3 regions of the Brevibacillus sp. NRS-1366 genome follow, and region 2 is predicted to be linked to each of the others. Evidence: riboswitches for the same ligand, from Rfam matches in the RefSeq annotation. Region 2 holds a riboswitch; each other region holds the start of a gene.
The links. A riboswitch is a leader RNA that binds a small molecule or an ion and turns the genes downstream of it on or off. The one in region 2 is predicted to bind glycine.

Region 1: it holds a riboswitch for glycine, as region 2 does, so the genes downstream of both, glyA (serine hydroxymethyltransferase) here and gcvT (glycine cleavage system aminomethyltransferase GcvT) in region 2, are expected to answer to the same signal.
Region 3: it holds a riboswitch for glycine, as region 2 does, so the genes downstream of both, ACIFQN_RS01325 (amino acid permease) here and gcvT (glycine cleavage system aminomethyltransferase GcvT) in region 2, are expected to answer to the same signal.

What each region holds. Positions count from the first base shown of each region.
Region 1 is NZ_JBITPN010000002.1:147,336-153,339, forward strand. It holds gene lpdA (dihydrolipoyl dehydrogenase) at 1-846, shown strand, start outside; glycine riboswitch at 888-991, shown strand; gene glyA (serine hydroxymethyltransferase) at 1,282-2,532, shown strand; gene ACIFQN_RS01440 (serine dehydratase beta chain) at 2,548-3,066, shown strand; gene sdaAA (L-serine ammonia-lyase, iron-sulfur-dependent, subunit alpha) at 3,067-3,939, shown strand; gene gcvH (glycine cleavage system protein GcvH) at 4,069-4,458, shown strand; gene gcvPA (aminomethyl-transferring glycine dehydrogenase subunit GcvPA) at 4,482-5,813, shown strand; gene gcvPB (aminomethyl-transferring glycine dehydrogenase subunit GcvPB) at 5,773-6,004, shown strand, end outside.
Region 2 is NZ_JBITPN010000019.1:30,973-36,976, forward strand. It holds gene gcvPA (aminomethyl-transferring glycine dehydrogenase subunit GcvPA) at 1-502, opposite strand, end outside; gene gcvT (glycine cleavage system aminomethyltransferase GcvT) at 544-1,647, opposite strand; glycine riboswitch at 1,743-1,858, opposite strand; glycine riboswitch at 1,859-1,955, opposite strand; gene ACIFQN_RS12445 (DEAD/DEAH box helicase) at 2,176-3,876, shown strand; gene ACIFQN_RS12450 (YqhG family protein) at 3,920-5,041, shown strand; gene ACIFQN_RS12455 (hypothetical protein) at 5,145-6,004, shown strand, end outside.
Region 3 is NZ_JBITPN010000002.1:126,026-132,029, reverse strand. It holds gene ACIFQN_RS01345 (alpha/beta hydrolase) at 1-675, opposite strand, end outside; gene ACIFQN_RS01340 (C45 family autoproteolytic acyltransferase/hydolase) at 718-1,788, opposite strand; gene ACIFQN_RS01335 (hypothetical protein) at 1,811-2,299, opposite strand; partial or broken gene ACIFQN_RS01330 (adenine deaminase C-terminal domain-containing protein) at 2,354-2,521, shown strand; glycine riboswitch at 2,720-2,819, shown strand; glycine riboswitch at 2,822-2,880, shown strand; gene ACIFQN_RS01325 (amino acid permease) at 3,147-4,532, shown strand; gene ACIFQN_RS01320 (DMT family transporter) at 4,760-5,632, shown strand; gene ACIFQN_RS01315 (hypothetical protein) at 5,636-6,004, opposite strand, start outside.

The DNA.
Region 1 (6,004 bases), on a different contig from region 2:
GAGCTGGGCCAAACGTATGCGAAGCTAGGTGCCAAAGTAACGATACTGGAGGGATCGGACTCTATTTTGCCAGGATTCGAAAAAGAGATGTCCCGCTTTGTTGGACGAAAGCTAAAGAAGCTGGGGGTAGACGTACAGACGGGAGCGATCGCAAAAGAAGCGCAACAAACCGCAGATGAAATCACCGTCACGTATGAGACAAAAGGGGAAGTGCATCAGATCACGTCTGAATATTTGCTGATTACAGTAGGTAGACGTCCGAATATCGATCATCTCGGACTCGAAACCGTCCATATAAAGCTGACGGAGCGCGGCTTTATTCAAGTGGATGAGCAGTGCAGAACAAGCGTCCCGGGCATTTATGCGATCGGCGATATCGTGGAAGGCCTGGCATTGGCGCACAAGGCTTCGTACGAAGGGAAAATCGCGGCGGAAGTCATTGCCGGGCAGGGTAGTCGAGTCAGCTACAAAACGATCCCTGCTGTCGTTTTTTCCGATCCGGAAATAGCAAGTGTCGGTCTCAATGAGACGGAAGCGAAGAGCCAAGGCTATACGGTTACAATCGGCAAATTCCCTTATGCGGCAAATGGGCGGGCACTGTCGCTAAATGCCGGTGATGGTTTTGTCAAAGTCATTGGGGACGAACAGAAAGGAGCTATTCTTGGAGCGCAAATCGTTGGTCCGGAAGCATCCAATCTCATTGGAGAGCTCGGGCTGGCGCTTGAAAAAGGACTTACGCTAAAAGATATTGCCCATACGATTCACGCCCATCCGAGCCTGGCCGAAATCATCATGGAGGCCGCAGAAGGTGCGCTCGGGCAAGGTATTCATCAGTTGAGCAGGTAAACAAGAGCATTTTGCGACAGTCAAAATTTCATAGATCGCGGATGATGATTGTAGGAGAGACCAGACGATTTGGCTGGCACCGAAGGAGCAAGTCCCAAAAACCCTTGGGATTAATCTCTCAGGTAAAGAGTACTACAATTGGACGCACCTCTGGAGAGAGCGTATGCCACCCAAGGGGAACGCTTTGGCAAGAATTTCGCTGCGATAGGCAGGGACCAGACCAAAGCTAAACTCTCAGGTAAAAAGGACAGAGGAAAGGTAGATTACACGTGAATCTATCTTTCCTTCGTCCTTTTTTTACTTTCTTAAATCTTGATTTCGCTAACGCGATTAAGGAAGGAAGTATAAGAAAAACTAAGGCTTTCGATATTCGAATTGGCGATAAGCCGAGTTTTTCTCATAAGTGAGGAAAGGTAGCAAATAGGAGGATTGTTCATGAGTTTGCAGGAGCGTGACTTTGAAATTTTTTCAGCCATCGATAAGGAAAACAACAGACAGCACCGGACGCTGGAGCTGATCGCCTCCGAGAATTTTGTCAGCGAAGAAGTCATGCAAGCGATGGGATCAGTACTGACCAATAAATACGCCGAAGGCTATCCGGGAAAACGCTACTATGGCGGCTGTGAACATGTGGATGTGGTTGAGCAGCTGGCGATTGAGCGGTTAACCACCTTGTTTGGCGCCAAGTACGCGAATGTACAGCCCCATTCCGGTGCGCAAGCGAATACGGCCGTCTTTTTCTCCCTGCTCCAGCCTGGTGATACGATCATGGGAATGAACCTCTCCCACGGAGGACATTTGACGCACGGAAGCCCAGTCAGCCTTTCGGGCAAATGGTTCAACGTCGTAGATTACGGCGTGAGAGAAGACAATCACCTGATTGATTACGACGAAGTGGAGGCGACTGCCCTGCGCGAGCGTCCCAAGCTGATTATCGCCGGAGCGAGCGCATATCCGCGCCAGATTGACTTTGCCAAGTTTAAAGAAATTGCCGACAAAGCCGGAGCCAAATTCATGGTGGATATGGCGCACATCGCCGGTCTGGTCGCAGCAGGCCTGCATCCGTCGCCCGTTCCCCACGCAGATGTGGTGACGAGCACGACGCACAAAACATTGCGCGGCCCTCGCGGCGGGATTATTTTGACCAACGATGAAGACATTTTCAAAGGTATCAACAAAGCGATCTTTCCCGGCATCCAGGGCGGCCCGCTGATGCATGTGATCGCAGCCAAAGCCGTTTCCTTCAAGGAAGCACTCCAGCCAAGCTTTACTGAATACGCAGAGCATGTCGTGAAAAATGCGTTTGTATTGGCAGATACGCTCAAACAGGAGGGCGCGACGCTGGTGTCAGGCGGAACGGATAATCACCTCGTACTCTTGGATGTTCGTCCATGGGGCTTGACGGGAAAAGAAGCAGAAGCCCTGCTGGAGGAAGCAGGCATTACAGTAAACAAAAATACGATTCCATATGACACAGCGAGCCCATTTGTGACGAGCGGTGTACGGATCGGCACAGCAGCCATCACGACTCGCGGCATGAGGGAACAAGAGATGAAAGTGATCGGAGGGGCGATCGCCAAGGTGCTGAAGGAAAAAGGCAATGCCACGGTCACCGAGCAAGTGCGTGAGCAAATCGGGCAGCTTTGCCAGGCGTATCCCCTGTATCAAAAGATCCCAGTCCAGTAAGGAGGAGGAAGGGCGATGGTTTATGATAGCTGCTTTGATATTATCGGTCCGATTATGGTAGGTCCGTCAAGCTCCCATACAGCCGGAGTAGTGTCCATCGGAAAGTTTGTCCATGACTTTCTCGGAGGGGAGCCAGAAGCGGCGCATATTGTTTTCTATGATTCATTCTCGGAGACCTATAAAGGGCACGGAACGGATAAAGCAGTCATTGGCGGCTTGCTCGGAATGGACACTGACGACAAACGGATCAGGGAAGCCATAGAGCTGGCCGCTCGGCGCAAGGTGGCCCTAACCTTCGAATGCCAGGGGGATTGCCCATATTACGACCATCCCAATACTGTCCTCATTACCGCGACAAGAGCAAATGCGACGGCGATCATTGGAGGGGTTTCGATCGGGGGAGGAATCTCCAAAATTTTCAGTATCAATGGATGTGAGCTTGACCTTCCGTTGAATCTCGCCTATGAACTCGAAGCGATCAGAACCAAGTACGAGGAGAAACCGCGCTATGTGGCGTATGCAGGGGGAGCCTAAATGAACTTCACATCAATGGAGGAGCTGCTGAAGGTTTGCGAGAGTATGAACATGAGCATTGGAGAGGCGATGCTCGCTCGCGAAAGCACCAAGTCGGGACAGCCGGAGCGGGAAATCAGCGAAAAAATGAAGCTGCGCCTGGTTCGAATGAAAGAAGCAATTGATCAGGGAGTGGGCGATCAAACACTTGCTCCGAGCGGAATTTCCGGCGGGGACGCCTACAAAATGGAGCGCTATCTGGATCGGGGCGAGCAGCTCACAGGTAGTATTGTCGGGGATGCGATGAAGTTCGCTTTTGCCACATCTGAAATGAATGCGCGGATGGGGATTATCGTGGCGACGCCTACCGCAGGATCGGCAGGGATTTTGCCAGGCTGTTTATTCTCGCTGCATAAGAATCAAAAATATACGTTTGAGCATTTGGTCATGGGGCTGTTTACCGCGAGTGCGATCGGCTATGTGATTGCCAACCGTTCCTTTATTTCTGGAGCTGCGGGCGGATGCCAGGCTGAGGTAGGATCGGCTACCGCTATGGCTGCTGCCGCAATTGTAGAAATCAAACAGGGAACACCCCGTCAAGCCATTCATGCCGCGGCAATTGCGCTCAAATCTATGCTCGGTCTGGTGTGCGATCCGGTAGCTGGTCTGGTAGAAGTGCCGTGCATCAAGCGCAATGTCATCGGTTCATCCATTGCTTTTTCCGCAGCAGATATTGCTCTAGCGGGAATCGAGAGCCAAGTTCCATGTGATGAAGTGATTGGCGCTATGTATGACATTGGCAGAAAAATGCCGCGGGCGTTGCGGGAGACGGCACTGGGAGGTCTCGCGGTAACCCCGACTGGGGAAGCTGTTAAAGAGCGCATCATGAAATAAAAGACTGGGGGAGTGTGGACAGGATGGACGGATCAAAAAGAACGCCGTTGTTCCCACTCTACGAAAATGACGGAGCCAAAGGCATTATAACAATACAAATCAAGCAGAGCCATCAAAGGAGAATCGATCATGAGCAAAGTCAAAGAAAACTGGTTGTACAGCAAGGAACACGAATGGGTAGAGGTACTGAGCGAGACTCGCGTACGGGTAGGAATCACCGATTTTGCCCAAAATCAGCTCGGAGACCTGGTATTCGTTGAAATCCCCCAAGTAGGCGATGAAGTGACGGCAGATCAAACGATGGGAACTGTTGAATCGGTAAAAGCGGTATCCGATCTGTTTTCCCCCGTCAGCGGCACGGTCGTGGAAGTGAACACAGAGCTCGAAGACAACCCGGAGGTAATCAATACAGAGCCTTATGGCCAAGGCTGGATGATCGTCATTGAACTGAGCAATCCAGACGAGCTGTCAGGGCTTTTGAATGCGAAACAATACGCTGCATTTGTCGAGGAGGAATAAAGGTGAATTATCGTTATCTGCCTATGACCCCAGATGACAAGTCTGAGATGCTCTCCTTTCTGGGCATCGAGAGCGTGGATGAACTATTTGCGGACATTCCCGAAGACGTGCGCTTCAAAGGAAGCCTGCAAATCCCGCCGGCACTGTCCGAGCCGGATACAGTCAGGCATTTCAGCAACCTGGCAAAAAGCAATGTGGACAGCAGCGAGTACGCCTATTTTCTCGGTGCGGGCATTTACGACCACTACATCCCAAGCACGGTCAATCATGTGATTTCGCGCTCGGAGTTTTATACCGCTTATACGCCATACCAGCCGGAGATCAGCCAGGGAGAGCTGCAGGCGATTTTTGAATTCCAGACGATGATCTGCGAGTTGACGGGCATGGAGGTCGCCAACTCCTCGATGTACGACGGTCCTACAGCATTGGCAGAGGCAGCGAACCTGGCTGTCGGCGGTGCGGCAGGCAAAAACGTGGTTGTTTCCAAAGCAGTTCATCCGCAAGCACGCGAAATTCTGCTGGTGAATGCCAAGGGTCAAGGCTACGAGGTCATTGAGGTGGACTGCAAAGGCGGCGTGACCGATCTGGCCGTGCTGGAGTCGGCAGTGAATGAGCAGACAGCGGCAGTCATGGTCCAATACCCCAATTTCTTCGGGGCTGTTGAGGATTTGGCCTCGATTGAAAAAATCGCCCATAAGCATAAAGGCTTGTTTGTGGTCAGTGCAAATCCGCTCGCTTTGGGCGTTCTGCAACCGCCTGGTGCATACGATGCAGATATCGTAGTCGGAGAGGCACAGCCATTTGGTATCCCGATGCAGCTTGGCGGCCCGTCCTGCGGATATTTTGCCGTTGGGGAAAAGCTCATGCGCAAAATTCCTGGACGTATCGTCGGACAAACGACAGACCAAGAGGGCAGAAGAGGGTTCGTACTCACGCTGCAGGCACGCGAACAGCATATTCGCCGGGAAAAGGCGACATCCAACATCTGTTCCAACCAAGCCCTCAATGCTTTGGCTGCATCTGTAGCGATGACGGCTCTGGGCAAGCAAGGTGTACAGGAAATGGCGAGATTAAATGTGCAGAAAACACAGTATGCGATCAGGGAAGTCGCCAAGCTGACGGGCTACAGCCTAATTCACCACAGTCCTGTATTCAATGAATTCGTCGTCAAAGTACCGAGATCCGTAGCAGAAATAAATCGCGGGCTGCTGGGGAAAAAAATCGTCGGTGGATACGATTTGGGACGTGACTATCCTGAACTCGCGGGCCATATGCTGCTCGCTGTCACCGAAGCGCGCACAAAAGAAGAAATTGATGCACTTGTACAAGGATTGGAGGAGATCGGCCGTGGCTAACAATAAGGATAAAGACCTTATTTTTGAAATGAGCAGAAAAGGTCGGGTCGCGTACAGCTTATCCGCGTGTGATGTTCCAGAGGTCGAGCTGGACTCGGTTTTTCCCGTCCAATACCTGCGTCAAACGTCAGCAGAGCTGCCTGAGGTATCCGAGCTTGATCTGATGCGTCACTACACCGAGCTGTCCAATC
Region 2 (6,004 bases):
CTTCTGGATGTACAGCGCGAGAGACAATGACACGTTTTTTACCGGTGTGACCAGCAGCCATCATCGCAGCTTCTGCCAAAGAAGTCGCTCCATCGTACATCGAAGAGTTCGCTACTTCCATGCCAGTCAGCTCGCAAACCATCGTTTGGAATTCGAAAATCGCCTGCAATTCACCTTGGCTGATTTCAGGCTGATAGGGTGTGTAAGCGGTAAAGAACTCACCACGTAAGAGCATATGGTTCACGGTACTTGGTGTATAGTGCTGATACACACCGGCACCGAGGAAGTTTACATGCGTGCTGAAGTTGACGTTTTGATTCGCCAGGCGTGTGAAGTATTTAACGAGATCAGGCTCGGATAAGGCCTCAGGAATATTGAGGGCGCCTTTGAAGCGTACTTCCTCCGGGATATCGGCAAACAGCTCTTCTATGCTGGAAATGCCAAGCGTTTCCAGCATTTCGCGCTTGTCCTGATCGGTTTGGGGCAGATAGCGGTATTTCACGAACGTTGTCCTCCTCTAATAGGATGATTGTTGGTTACTACTTAGTTTTTTGGACGCTTGTAAAATGGAGCGGCAACGACCTCTGCCTTCAGGCGTTTTCCACGAATCTCAACTTCCACCTGTGTACCGATTGCCGTGTGCTCGCTTTTCACGAGGGCGAGACCGACGTTCTTTTTCAACGTGGGGGACTGTGTACCTGTAGTCACTTCGCCAATCAGCTCTTCCCCTGCGTAGACAGGGTAGTGCGTGCGCGGAATTCCACGGTCGATCATTTCAATACCGATGAGTTTGCGCGGTGCACCGTTTTCTTTTTGCGCCTTCAACGCTTCTTGACCGATGAATGGAACTTCTTTGTCGACCTTGACAGCAAAGCCAATGCCCGCTTCGATCGGGGTAATGTCCTTGCTCAATTCTTGGCCATAGAGGGGCAGCTTGGCTTCAAAACGAAGCGTGTCACGGGCACCTAGTCCGCATGGCACCAGTCCGTCTTCTTTTCCAGTAGTGAGCAGGGTATCCCACAGCTCGGCTGCATGCTCCGCGTTCAAATATATTTCAAAACCATCTTCACCTGTATATCCTGTCCGGGAGACCAGAGCAGAAACACCGTTTACCATGACATCCTTCTCAAAGCGGAAGAAACCGATTTGCGACAAGTCTGTCGTGGTCAGCTTTTGCAGGATTGACTGCGCAAGAGGACCTTGGATGGCAATTTGAGCAGTTTGTGGCGAGATATTTTCAATCGTTACACCCGGAATCAGATGCTCCTCTAGCCACGCATAGTCTTTGTCAATATTTCCGGCGTTAATGACAAGCAGGTAATGATCATCAGCATACTTGTAGACGAGCAAATCATCAACAGTCCCGCCGTCTGGGTAACACAGCACACTGTACTGCGCTTGCCCAACAGCCAGCTTGGAGACGTCATTCGTCGTTACGTGCTGAAGGTATGCGAGGGCATTCTCGCCTTTTACATCTACCTCTCCCATGTGGGAAACATCAAATAAACCTGCTTTTGTCCGAACTGCTTCGTGCTCCTGGCCAATACTTGTGAACTGTACGGGCAGTTCCCACCCGCCGAAGTCAATTGTTTTGCCGCCATACTTTGCATAAGAATCAAACAGTGGCGTTCGTTTCAGATTGGACATGTGTGGCACCTCCTGTGAGCCAAATGTTATGGCATTTTTCCCCATACAAAAAGACAGAGTCGAAAAAACGGGTACACCAAAATAAAGGTGCCCATTTCTCCTCCTCTGTCCTTGGTACCTGAGAGTTACCTTGCGAATCAAGCGAGGCGGGGATCTCCTCACTTGCAAGTTTCCCCTTTGGTGGCTCCTACCTGAGCTCTCTCCAGAGTTGCGTCCAGTAGAGGTACTTTTGCCTGAGAGATTCACCGTTTCCGGCTTGCTCCTTCGGCGCTGCAGCGGTTATCGCAGTCTCTCCCTACTACTATCATTCGCGTTGGTTAGATGGTCATACATAAGTTAAGAATAACTTTTCCATACTAAGGAATGAACTTCTCCTTTATCCTACCACGAGAGTGAGCAGTTGAAAATATACAAATTAACAGTCACCTTAAGAAATACTTAACAAAATGATAAATGATATGAAAAACGTTAAGATTTTTAGAAAATGGCTTGAAAGTTATGGCAGAGCTACGCAAAGGAGTAACGTATATGCCGAATGTTCCTGTTTCATTTGATACTAGCTGGATCAATCCGCTGTCAGAACGGTTGCAAGAGGATGGGCCCTGGGACAAATGGGAGCTGTTCAAGCTGGCATTGGAAGCGGAGGAAGCCATGGCTGTGCGCGAGTTTGATCAACTGCAATGCCTGAAATACTTGCCCTTGCTGTCCCCGTTTCCGCATCAGCTCCACACTGCCGAGCGTGTGCTTTTAGAAATGCGCGGACGAGCGATTCTCGCTGATGAAGTGGGCCTCGGAAAAACGATAGAAGCTGGTCTGATCATGAAGGAGTATATGGTGCGCGGACTGGCAAAAAAAATTCTCATTCTGGTTCCAGCCTCACTTGTCATTCAATGGACCAAAGAACTGCAGCAAAAATTCGGCATTTCCGCCGTCGCCCAAAAAAAAGAGTACATGTGGCGGCAGCATGAGGTCGTTGTCGCCTCGATCGATACCGCCAAGCGCGACCCCCACCGCCGGCATGTACTGGACATTGATTACGACATGCTCATCATCGACGAGGCGCATAAGCTCAAAAACAAGCGAACCCGCAACTATCAATTCGTAAAAGAAATTCGGAAAAAATACTGCCTGCTCTTAACCGCAACCCCCATCCAAAACGAAATGGATGAGCTATACAATTTGATTAATTTATTGAAGCCGGGCCATCTCGGTCATACAACCTCCTTCTCCTCCAATTATGTAGAGGGCAAGCGTCAATCCAAAAACAGTGAAAAATTGCGCGAGGAAATCGAAAAGGTCATGATCCGCAATAAGCGAAGCGACGGCGGTATCCAATTTACGAGTCGCTGCGTCCAATCGATCCCCATAGAGCTGTCTTTTGAGGAAATGGCGCTTTATGAGGGTGTCACCCGATTTGTCCGCGAACAGTACCAGTCAGGAATTGGCGGGTTTAATTCCCTTGCACTTATTACCCTGCAGCGGGAGGTATGCTCCAGCAAGGAGGCCGCGTTCATGACGTTATACAATATGCATGAGCGTATGGCAGAGGACTCCCCGAGGCGTGAACAAATCATTGCATTGGTCGAGCTGATTAAAAAAATCGAGACCCATTCCAAAGCAGCCAAAACCGTTGAGCTGATTCAACAAATCAATGACAAAGTCATCATTTTTACGGAATACCGCGCTACACAAAACTACTTGCAAAAGTATTTGCATGATCACGGTATCACCTCTGTACCGTTTCGCGGCGGCTTTAAGCGAAGTAAGAAGGACTGGATGACTGACCTCTTTCAGAATCGAGCACAAGTGTTGATTGCGACAGAGGCAGGCGGCGAAGGCATCAATCTACAGTTTTGCAATCAGGTCATCAATTACGATCTCCCGTGGAATCCGATGCGCGTCGAACAGCGGATCGGCCGCGTCCATCGACTTGGTCAAAAGCGAGACGTGCACATTTACAACATGTCGACGGCGGGAACGATTGAAGAAAACATCTTGAACCTCCTCTATGAAAAAATTGATCTCTTTGAGATGGTTATCGGCGAACTCGATGATATCGTAGAACGTCTAAACCTGAGTCAGTCTCTGGAAGAAAATCTGATTCAGATCATTATGGATTCCCGCTCGAACAAAGAGATGGCTTTGAAGCTGGATAATATGGGGCATGCCATCCGTGCGGTCCGCCAGACCCGTACAGAGGGTCAGCTATCAGAAGCTGCCGAGCAATAAATGGCGTGCACCAGAATCGTATAAGAAGAAAAGAGGTTTCCTGATGCAACAACAACAGGTCCGGCAATTCATTGAGCGCTACCTTGCCACCTTTTCAGCCCATATCGTAGAAACCCATCCCGACTATATAACCGTCAAGCTTCCCGTTGAAGTGGACAAGGATATCGGTAATCGCCCCTTTTACTGGAGCTGGGTGGAAAAGATGAACCTCGCTTATCAACCATTGGTTCTGACTTTTGCTTTTCATCCCGACCTCATGCCAGAAGGCTTACGCGCTGAACACATGCATCTCGGGGCGTCGCGCATGCAGCAAATTTTTGATTCCACGAAAAAACACGGACAATTTCTCTGTATGTATGAGCAAGATCCCTTCGCCATCGGAAGCACAGGGAAACGACAATCTGCTCCACTCGTACCGTGGCTTGGGTTAAATCTGAAGGTCTCGCTGCTCTGTGACAAGAGACGCGACATTCTCTTGTATTTGGGAATTAATTTACACGACCCGCGAATCGTACGCGACTTTACTTCGTTCCTTTTTCGCCTGCCCCTCACTCCAGCCATTCCCGATTACTTTTACACATTGGATCGGAGAATAACGGTTGAACAAGCTTTCGATATGGCAAAAAAGGAAGTCACGAGCATCATGGAATCGGAGGATCAACAGTGGGCAGAAGAAGCCCGGGCCCGATTAGCGGAAGAGCTGGCTATCCTTTCCGCCTATTATGAAGAATTAGCTCTTCGCGAGCCTTCTGCTACGAATGAAAGCAGCGAGGAAGAGGCGGAAACCACCGATATGGCAGTTGAAGGCATGGAGCCGGATGAAGTGGAAGAAGCAGCAATGTCCCAGTCCACACAGCCTGTTGTCGAACAGTCGCAGACTCTTGACGAATACCGGTCATCAGGAGGACGAATCCTCGACTTTTTACGTGCAAACGGGATTCAAACGACACCGCGCCAACAAATCGATCAGGAAGAATGGAAAAAAAGCACGCCAGATGAGGAGCGGAAGCGTCGCATGGACGAGCTAAAGTGGCAGTACGAACCGCGAATCGAGGTGCAATTTATCAACGGTGGGTTATTTTATCTTCACTCGGTACCCGCCGAGCTGTCTTCCACTCCCGAGTGGTACAAAGTGAATACCCCCGCATCCAGGCGAATCCTGTAAAAGAACAACGAGAAATTGTGAGTAGGAAAAGACAAGTTGCAACAAATCTTTTTGGAATATCTGGCTACAATAGGATTAGGAAAGCCATTGCAAAAGGTGGTGCATGTTTGTGACCAGACGCTTCTTCCCCTTCATCTCCGCTCTGCTCTCTATAATGCTTTTCGCCTGGCCTGCTTTTGCCCAGGAAGATGGAAGCTGGGACAGGCAGTTTCAAGCACAAATCGCTGAATGGAAGGACGCAATAGCTAATCGTGATCCGGCGTTTAAGGAATGGCAACATGCGCAAACAGATGTCCAGACACTCGGTACCAATCAGCGCCAATGGCTCGTAAGTGTCAAAAAGGCTGGGAAGCAGGTCGGCTATTTAGTGGTTGGTGAAGCTCCTTGGCCTGATCGTGAACCACAGGAACAATTTGTGTTATTAGAATACGGTGTCGGAGAATACATTTTGTTTGATGACGCTTTCGCTCCAAAGGAAATTGCCGCCGAGCCTGTCTATGACGGGTTCGCTTCCCATTGGTTGATTACCCAGAAGCCAGCTTCCCACATGATAAACGCCAAGACTGGCGAACCTTATCCAGCCACATTCGTGGCAAACAAGCCCGTGATGGGAACTCTCTCTTCAGCCGAATTGATTCATAGCGGTCAAAGTCTGACACAAACCCGTTTGTTGAAGCAGAAGGAAGCCGACCCTTTCGACCAGATCGGCTGGGTGCATCAATTACAGTCCAAGTCAGATATAACCTGGAACAAGCTTTGGCAACAGCGGTCTGACTCTTCTGTTACTCTTACTGTACCTTTGCACCATTCTCAGGTGCTTGCACCCTTTGTCGTCAGCTCCCTCCATCTATGGAACGACCAAAACGCGTATGTGGGAGTCTGGGACGAGGGATTGCGATTTGTACCTTACTCATACGCTAGCAAAGTTGGTCAATTTTATGTAAACGAAACAAGCTCTCCTGC
Region 3 (6,004 bases), on a different contig from region 2:
TTTCTCCTGGTCTCTTTCTAAATAATGCTCCTTGAACCACTTCATTTCATCTATCGTCAAATTGTTGGAATGTCCATGCTCTTCGTAGGAAGGGGTAGCAAAGTCAAATCGGACAACCGGATAGATGAGCAGTTGAAACACGAGAGACGGACCACCTGTATCCCGTGCAAGCTGAGAGACGACCGTTGCCAGATTTCCACCCGCGCTTTCTCCCCCTACAGCCAATCTCGCATGATCTCCGTTCAACCTCGCTGCATTTTCTGCTACCCAGTTGACGGTGAAAGAAGCATCCTCAACGGCCGCGGGAAATTTATGCTCTGGGGCTAACCGGTAGGCGACAGAGACGACCAGGCATTTTGCCTTGTCTGAAAAGAATCGGCACATCCGATCGACCATTTCCAAATCGCCCAGTACAAACCCACCGCCGTGAAAGAAGACGAGGATCGGAAATGGTCCGGTCCCCGCCGGTGTATAGATTCGAAGAGGAATCCCTCCATCCGGACTGACTATTTCGACATCTTCCACCGAAGCAACGGATGAAACGATTTCGTTTATACTCGCTCTGGAAGCTGCTAATGCCCTGCGTGCTTCCTCTGGAGACAGCTTATACAATGGCTCACCGCCAGCTCTCTCCAGCCTTTGCAACAAGTCCTTCACTTGCGGATCAATCGGCACCCTAGTCTCTCCTCTCATTGTAACATGAAATGCTTCCTTTTATTAGGAGGAAAAAGAGTAGCACTTGTACTCGTATTGATTAGGAGGACCAATCGCGATCCATAGCTGTCCTTTGGTTGGTTCGGCAATGACCGAGGCAAAAGTAATGGAATCCGTTCCATCGTCACCGGGCATTCTGCACAGTGGATACGGCTCGCTTCCACGATCACGCAAAATGTTCTGCATCGCCTGCGCATCCAACTGGCCATGGTGGCCCTCCAGCAGGCTGCGCATACGAGCATAGCGTGTCTGCGAATTGTCCAGATGAGCTCCTGTCAGTCTCTCCTCTGCCATAAGCTCCTGACCGATGTAGTGGTTGGAATGCGCCAACAGCCCATGAGACGGCTCGATGAGCATATCGCGAGTCGGTGTTGTTTCCAAATCAGCTGCGTTCCCTTTTTTATCCAGCATGATCAAATTGCGAGAAGATGCGCGGTGAACACTGCGTACCAGGGCAATCGCTTCCGGGACTGTCTCTTTGGTCAATGCCAATCTAGAGAGAAGATAACGCGGAAACCCGACTCTCCACCCGTCGCACGTGAGAAAATTAGCAAAAACACCAAGTCCGTGCTTATTGATGCCGATGTACGAAATCTGGCCTGCCGGAGTGAGCATCAGACATGTGTGACCATTGTCGGGTACAAATTCAGCGACAATCCCGATTTCAGAGTAAAAATTCGGCAGATCAGCATTTTGTCCAATCAGGGGTGTACCATCTGCTGTCGCTTCCGTCTGAATCGCGAAGGTCGTGCATTCGTCATTGGAATCAAATTCGTTGTAAAGCTCTGCCCGGAGTTGAAGCAAGTAAGCCTCTCCAAGGGTGAGGCCAGTGCTCTCCGAGAGTCCTTGGATTTCTTCATCAAAGTAGGGGGCGTATTTCATTACGTATTCCCTGTAATGCAGGGCTGCCTCTTCCAATGCCCCTATGGACGGGATCTTCACCTTGGATTCCAGACGTGCCAATGCATAATCACGATGCTTTCGTATCAAGTCCGCGCAAGCCTCGCCATACTGTCTGCCGATTTCACGATGGGTGCCTTCAAACCGATAAAACGGAAAGGTTTTTTGATTCATGCTTATACTCCTCCTTGGGCTTTCATCGACCATTATCTTTTGATTTTGCTAGAACGTGGGTAAAGAAATCTTTTACTTCTGCTAGAACCTTGCCCCCATCGTGAGCAACGCCAGGAACTACATCATAGCGAACACGAATGCCTTCCCGTTCAAAATTGTCTCTCAGGGCGCCGAGTCGCGCAAGCCGTGTCTGACCATACGCATCCGTCCCTTCCATCCAATGGGCGGAGGCTTTATTGTTGATCTCCCATGTTTCGTTGTCTTCGCTGCCAATGACCATCTGCACAAAAACGCGCCGCATCTCCTCAAGAGACAGCTTTTTGCCAAACACTTCCTCCAAATCTTTCGTCCCCACATAAAACGGTTTGGATGAATCCAGATAAGTAATGATGCCAGGCGCGCCAATCGAAACTCCCAAAAGACGCTCGGGGTGCAAATAGTAGAAGCGATGGGCAAAATGGCCGCCCCCGGAAAAACCGAAAAGCAGGAATCGCTCTTTTTTGATGCGCACCTTTTCGGAAAGCTGATCGATCATCGAAAGTAAAATGTGATCAAAGCGTATGTCATGGAGATTAGCCGCGCGCTCGCTCAGGCAGGCTGCACGATGAATTACGCCTTCATGACGTTGTCACTGCTCGCCCTGGTCGTCATCCCTACGCTACATATTTCCGATACGGGATTGATTCGGATCTCCGATGAGGGCTTTGAACAGGTCTCGCTTTTTGTAGAATAAGGATGGATTGTTATAGGGAACGTTTAGGCAGCAAAGACTTTTGTCTATGCTGCTTTTTCTTTTCGTTTAGCTGTAAGTTTAAATAGATAATGAATCATTTTTCGAATAGTTATTTAATTCACAATTTTTAATTGACAAGCTCCTTGCGAGAAATTAATATGTAAGAGACGCATATGAACTCCATAACTGCATAAGCGGATGAATATTGCGGGAGAGACTAAACACATCGTTTAGCACCGAAGGAGCAAACCCTGATCATTAGGGCAAATCTCTCAGGTAAAAGGACCGCAATAGGACGCATCTCTGGAGAGAGCCACTGGCCACCAAAGGAGTTATACTCTCAGGTAAAAGGACAGAGAAAAATAGGAGCATCCCTATTTTTCAATGCCTTTTTTTATTGGCGAAAAATAGGAACCATAAAATCAGAAAGGAGGGAATTCAGCGTAGATTGAACAAAATGTTTATTATTTTCAAAAATGTAAGCGTTTTTACCAATAAAAAACGGACGGTAAAATAACTTTTATTGGAAATTTAATTTGCAATTATTTGATTTATATTTATTATTAACATATATCAAATCAATGAAATTGCAAAGTGTTTAGAAAAGTTGAAAGTGGGGGATCATATGCAAGACCAAAAACTAGATAGAGGTCTAAAAAACAGGCACGTCCAATTAATCGCGATTGGCGGAGCCATCGGAACGGGGTTATTCCTCGGTGCGGGAAAATCGATCCATTTAGCAGGACCCTCTATTCTATTTGCATACTTGATTACAGGCGTCATTTGCTTCTTAATCATGCGCTCACTTGGAGAACTACTCTTAAGCAATCTAAACTATCATACTTTTGTAGACTTTGTCAGAGATTATTTAGGCAATATGGCGGCATTTATTACCGGATGGACTTACTGGTTTTGCTGGATTTCCATCGCCATGGCCGACCTGACGGCAGTTGGTCTCTACACGCAGTATTGGCTCCCTGGAGTACCGCAGTGGATGCCTGGATTAATTGCGCTTGTCATTTTGCTCATTATGAATCTAGCAACCGTAAAGCTTTTTGGCGAAATGGAATTCTGGTTCGCTTTAGTTAAAGTCATCGCCATTCTAGCATTGATCGTGATCGGTGTTTTCATGATTATAAAAGGCTTTTCCACGAATTCAGGCGCATCGAGCTTCTCGAATCTCTGGAACCACGGCGGCATGTTCCCGAATGGAATAAATGGATTCCTACTTTCATTCCAGATGGTCGTGTTTGCTTTTGTTGGTATCGAACTTGTAGGACTTACAGCAGGTGAAACTGAAAACCCAGAAAAAGTTATTCCGAAAGCAATCAACAACATCCCGATTCGAATCTTAATTTTCTACATTGGCGCACTGATCGTCATTATGGGCATTTATCCGTGGAACGCCATCAATCCAATGGAAAGCCCTTTCGTTCAAGTCTTCGTCGCAGTTGGTATCGCTGCAGCGGCTGGTATCGTCAATTTTGTCGTCCTGACCTCGGCAGCTTCGGCCTGTAACAGCGCCATCTTCAGTACAAGCCGGATGGTATACTCACTTGCCAAAGACAAGAATGCACCTGAGTCCTTTACAAAGCTTACCTCAGGGAAAGTACCATCCAACGCCTTGTTCTTTTCAACGGTCGTCATTCTCATTGCTGTTATTTTGAACTATGTCATGCCCGAAGGAGTATTTACACTGATCACAAGCGTCTCAACAGTCTGCTTCCTCTTTATTTGGGGAATTACGGTGATCAGCCATTTGAAATATCGCAAAACAAGACCAGATCTGGCGAAAGCGAGCAAGTTTAAATTACCGCTCTATCCCTTCTCCAATTACTTGATCCTTCTCTTCCTGGTGTTCATTCTGGTCGTGCTTGCTCTTGCAGATGATACTCGTGTTGCCTTGTTTATCACTCCGGTTTGGTTCCTTCTCTTGGTTGTGATTTACAAGCTGCGAAAGCCGGCCCCGGCCTCAAATCAAGTGGAGCAACGAAATTTAGCAGAAAATTAAAAGGCAACGTACAAGCCATCCTGTTTTCACTGATAGAAGTGAGAGCGGGGTGGTTTTTTATTTCCTCGTTCCAGCCCCAGTTGCATCTGTACCGATACAGATGCCCTTTTTCTTGATTGAAGCCTCCCCCCACTCGCTTTACTATGATGGCAAGGCGCCAGATAAAAGCATTCCATATATGTCCCGGACATCTGTTATAAAAATATTTCAAGTGAGGACTTTTGATCATGAATCAGATAAATGTTTTGCTTTTGCTCGGGATCGGGATCATTTGGGGGTCGCAATTTTTCTTTGTCGACCTCGTGATCACCTCGATTACACCGATTACGTTAGCTGCTTACAAAGCTTTACTTGGCACCCTCACACTTGCCCTTTTGCATTTGTTTGGCGGAAACAAAGAAAAGGTCCCCACAACCCTGAAAGGATGGAAATTGTTTATCTGGATTGGGATCCTCGAGGCAGTTGTCCCTTTCATCCTGATTGGGTGGGGACAGCAGTATATCAATAGCAGCACTGCTTCTATTTTGCTCGGCACCGGGCCGATTTTCACACTGATTTTTATGAAACTAGCGGCACCGCATGAAAAGCTGCCATTCAAAAAATGGTTGGGCATTATCATCGGATTTGGAGGCTTGTGCCTGCTGTTTGCCCCTACCCTGTCTTCCCTTTCTTTTGTGGGAAACATCATGGGTTATGTGGCTCTCATCGGGGCATCTATGAGCTTTGCGATTTCGCTGATTCTCATCAAGCAGCTTCCACCCGTTTCTTCCATTCTAGCGATGCGTAATGTTTTATTCGTTGCGACTATCTTATTGCTGCCGCTCGCTTTTCTATTTGAAGACCCCTTTCAAATACGCCCCAGCTGGATGCAGGTCGTATACGTGGTCATCTTGGGCGTGTTTCAAGCAGGTATCGTTTACATGCTCTACAATACGCTGATTAGACGGACAAACGCCGCTTTTGCATCGCTCACGAATTATTTGGTCCCCCTGTTCGGGATTTTATTAGGAACACTCGTACTAGATGATCAGGTAACCTGGAATGCCATCGCTGCGCTTATCATTATTTTCCTGTCACTTGCTATCAGTGAAAAAAGCTGAGCACTACCATTCTCGCGCAGAAGCGAGATTGATCTCAAATGTCTCCAAAAAAATATGCAGCAAATAGTCCGCCTCTTCTTTGCCGCCGCAATACTCTGGGGATATGGCAACCGTAATAGCATCCCACTGGCAAAGGCCCCGCAGGGCTAGCAAGGAAGCACGAATTTCCTCAAGCGGCTGCAGAGTGGGCGTCGTATCCCGAGACATGTTGAAATAATCGAGGTCGATATCTAAAATTTTGGTCTGCTGGGGGCTCCATTTGTTCGGATCCACTTCTCTTAGAAAAGAGTCCATATCCATAAACCGCTGATGCGTGTACGTACATCCTGCAGGCAGTTTGTCGATGATATTTTGACAATTCTGGTTGCGTTT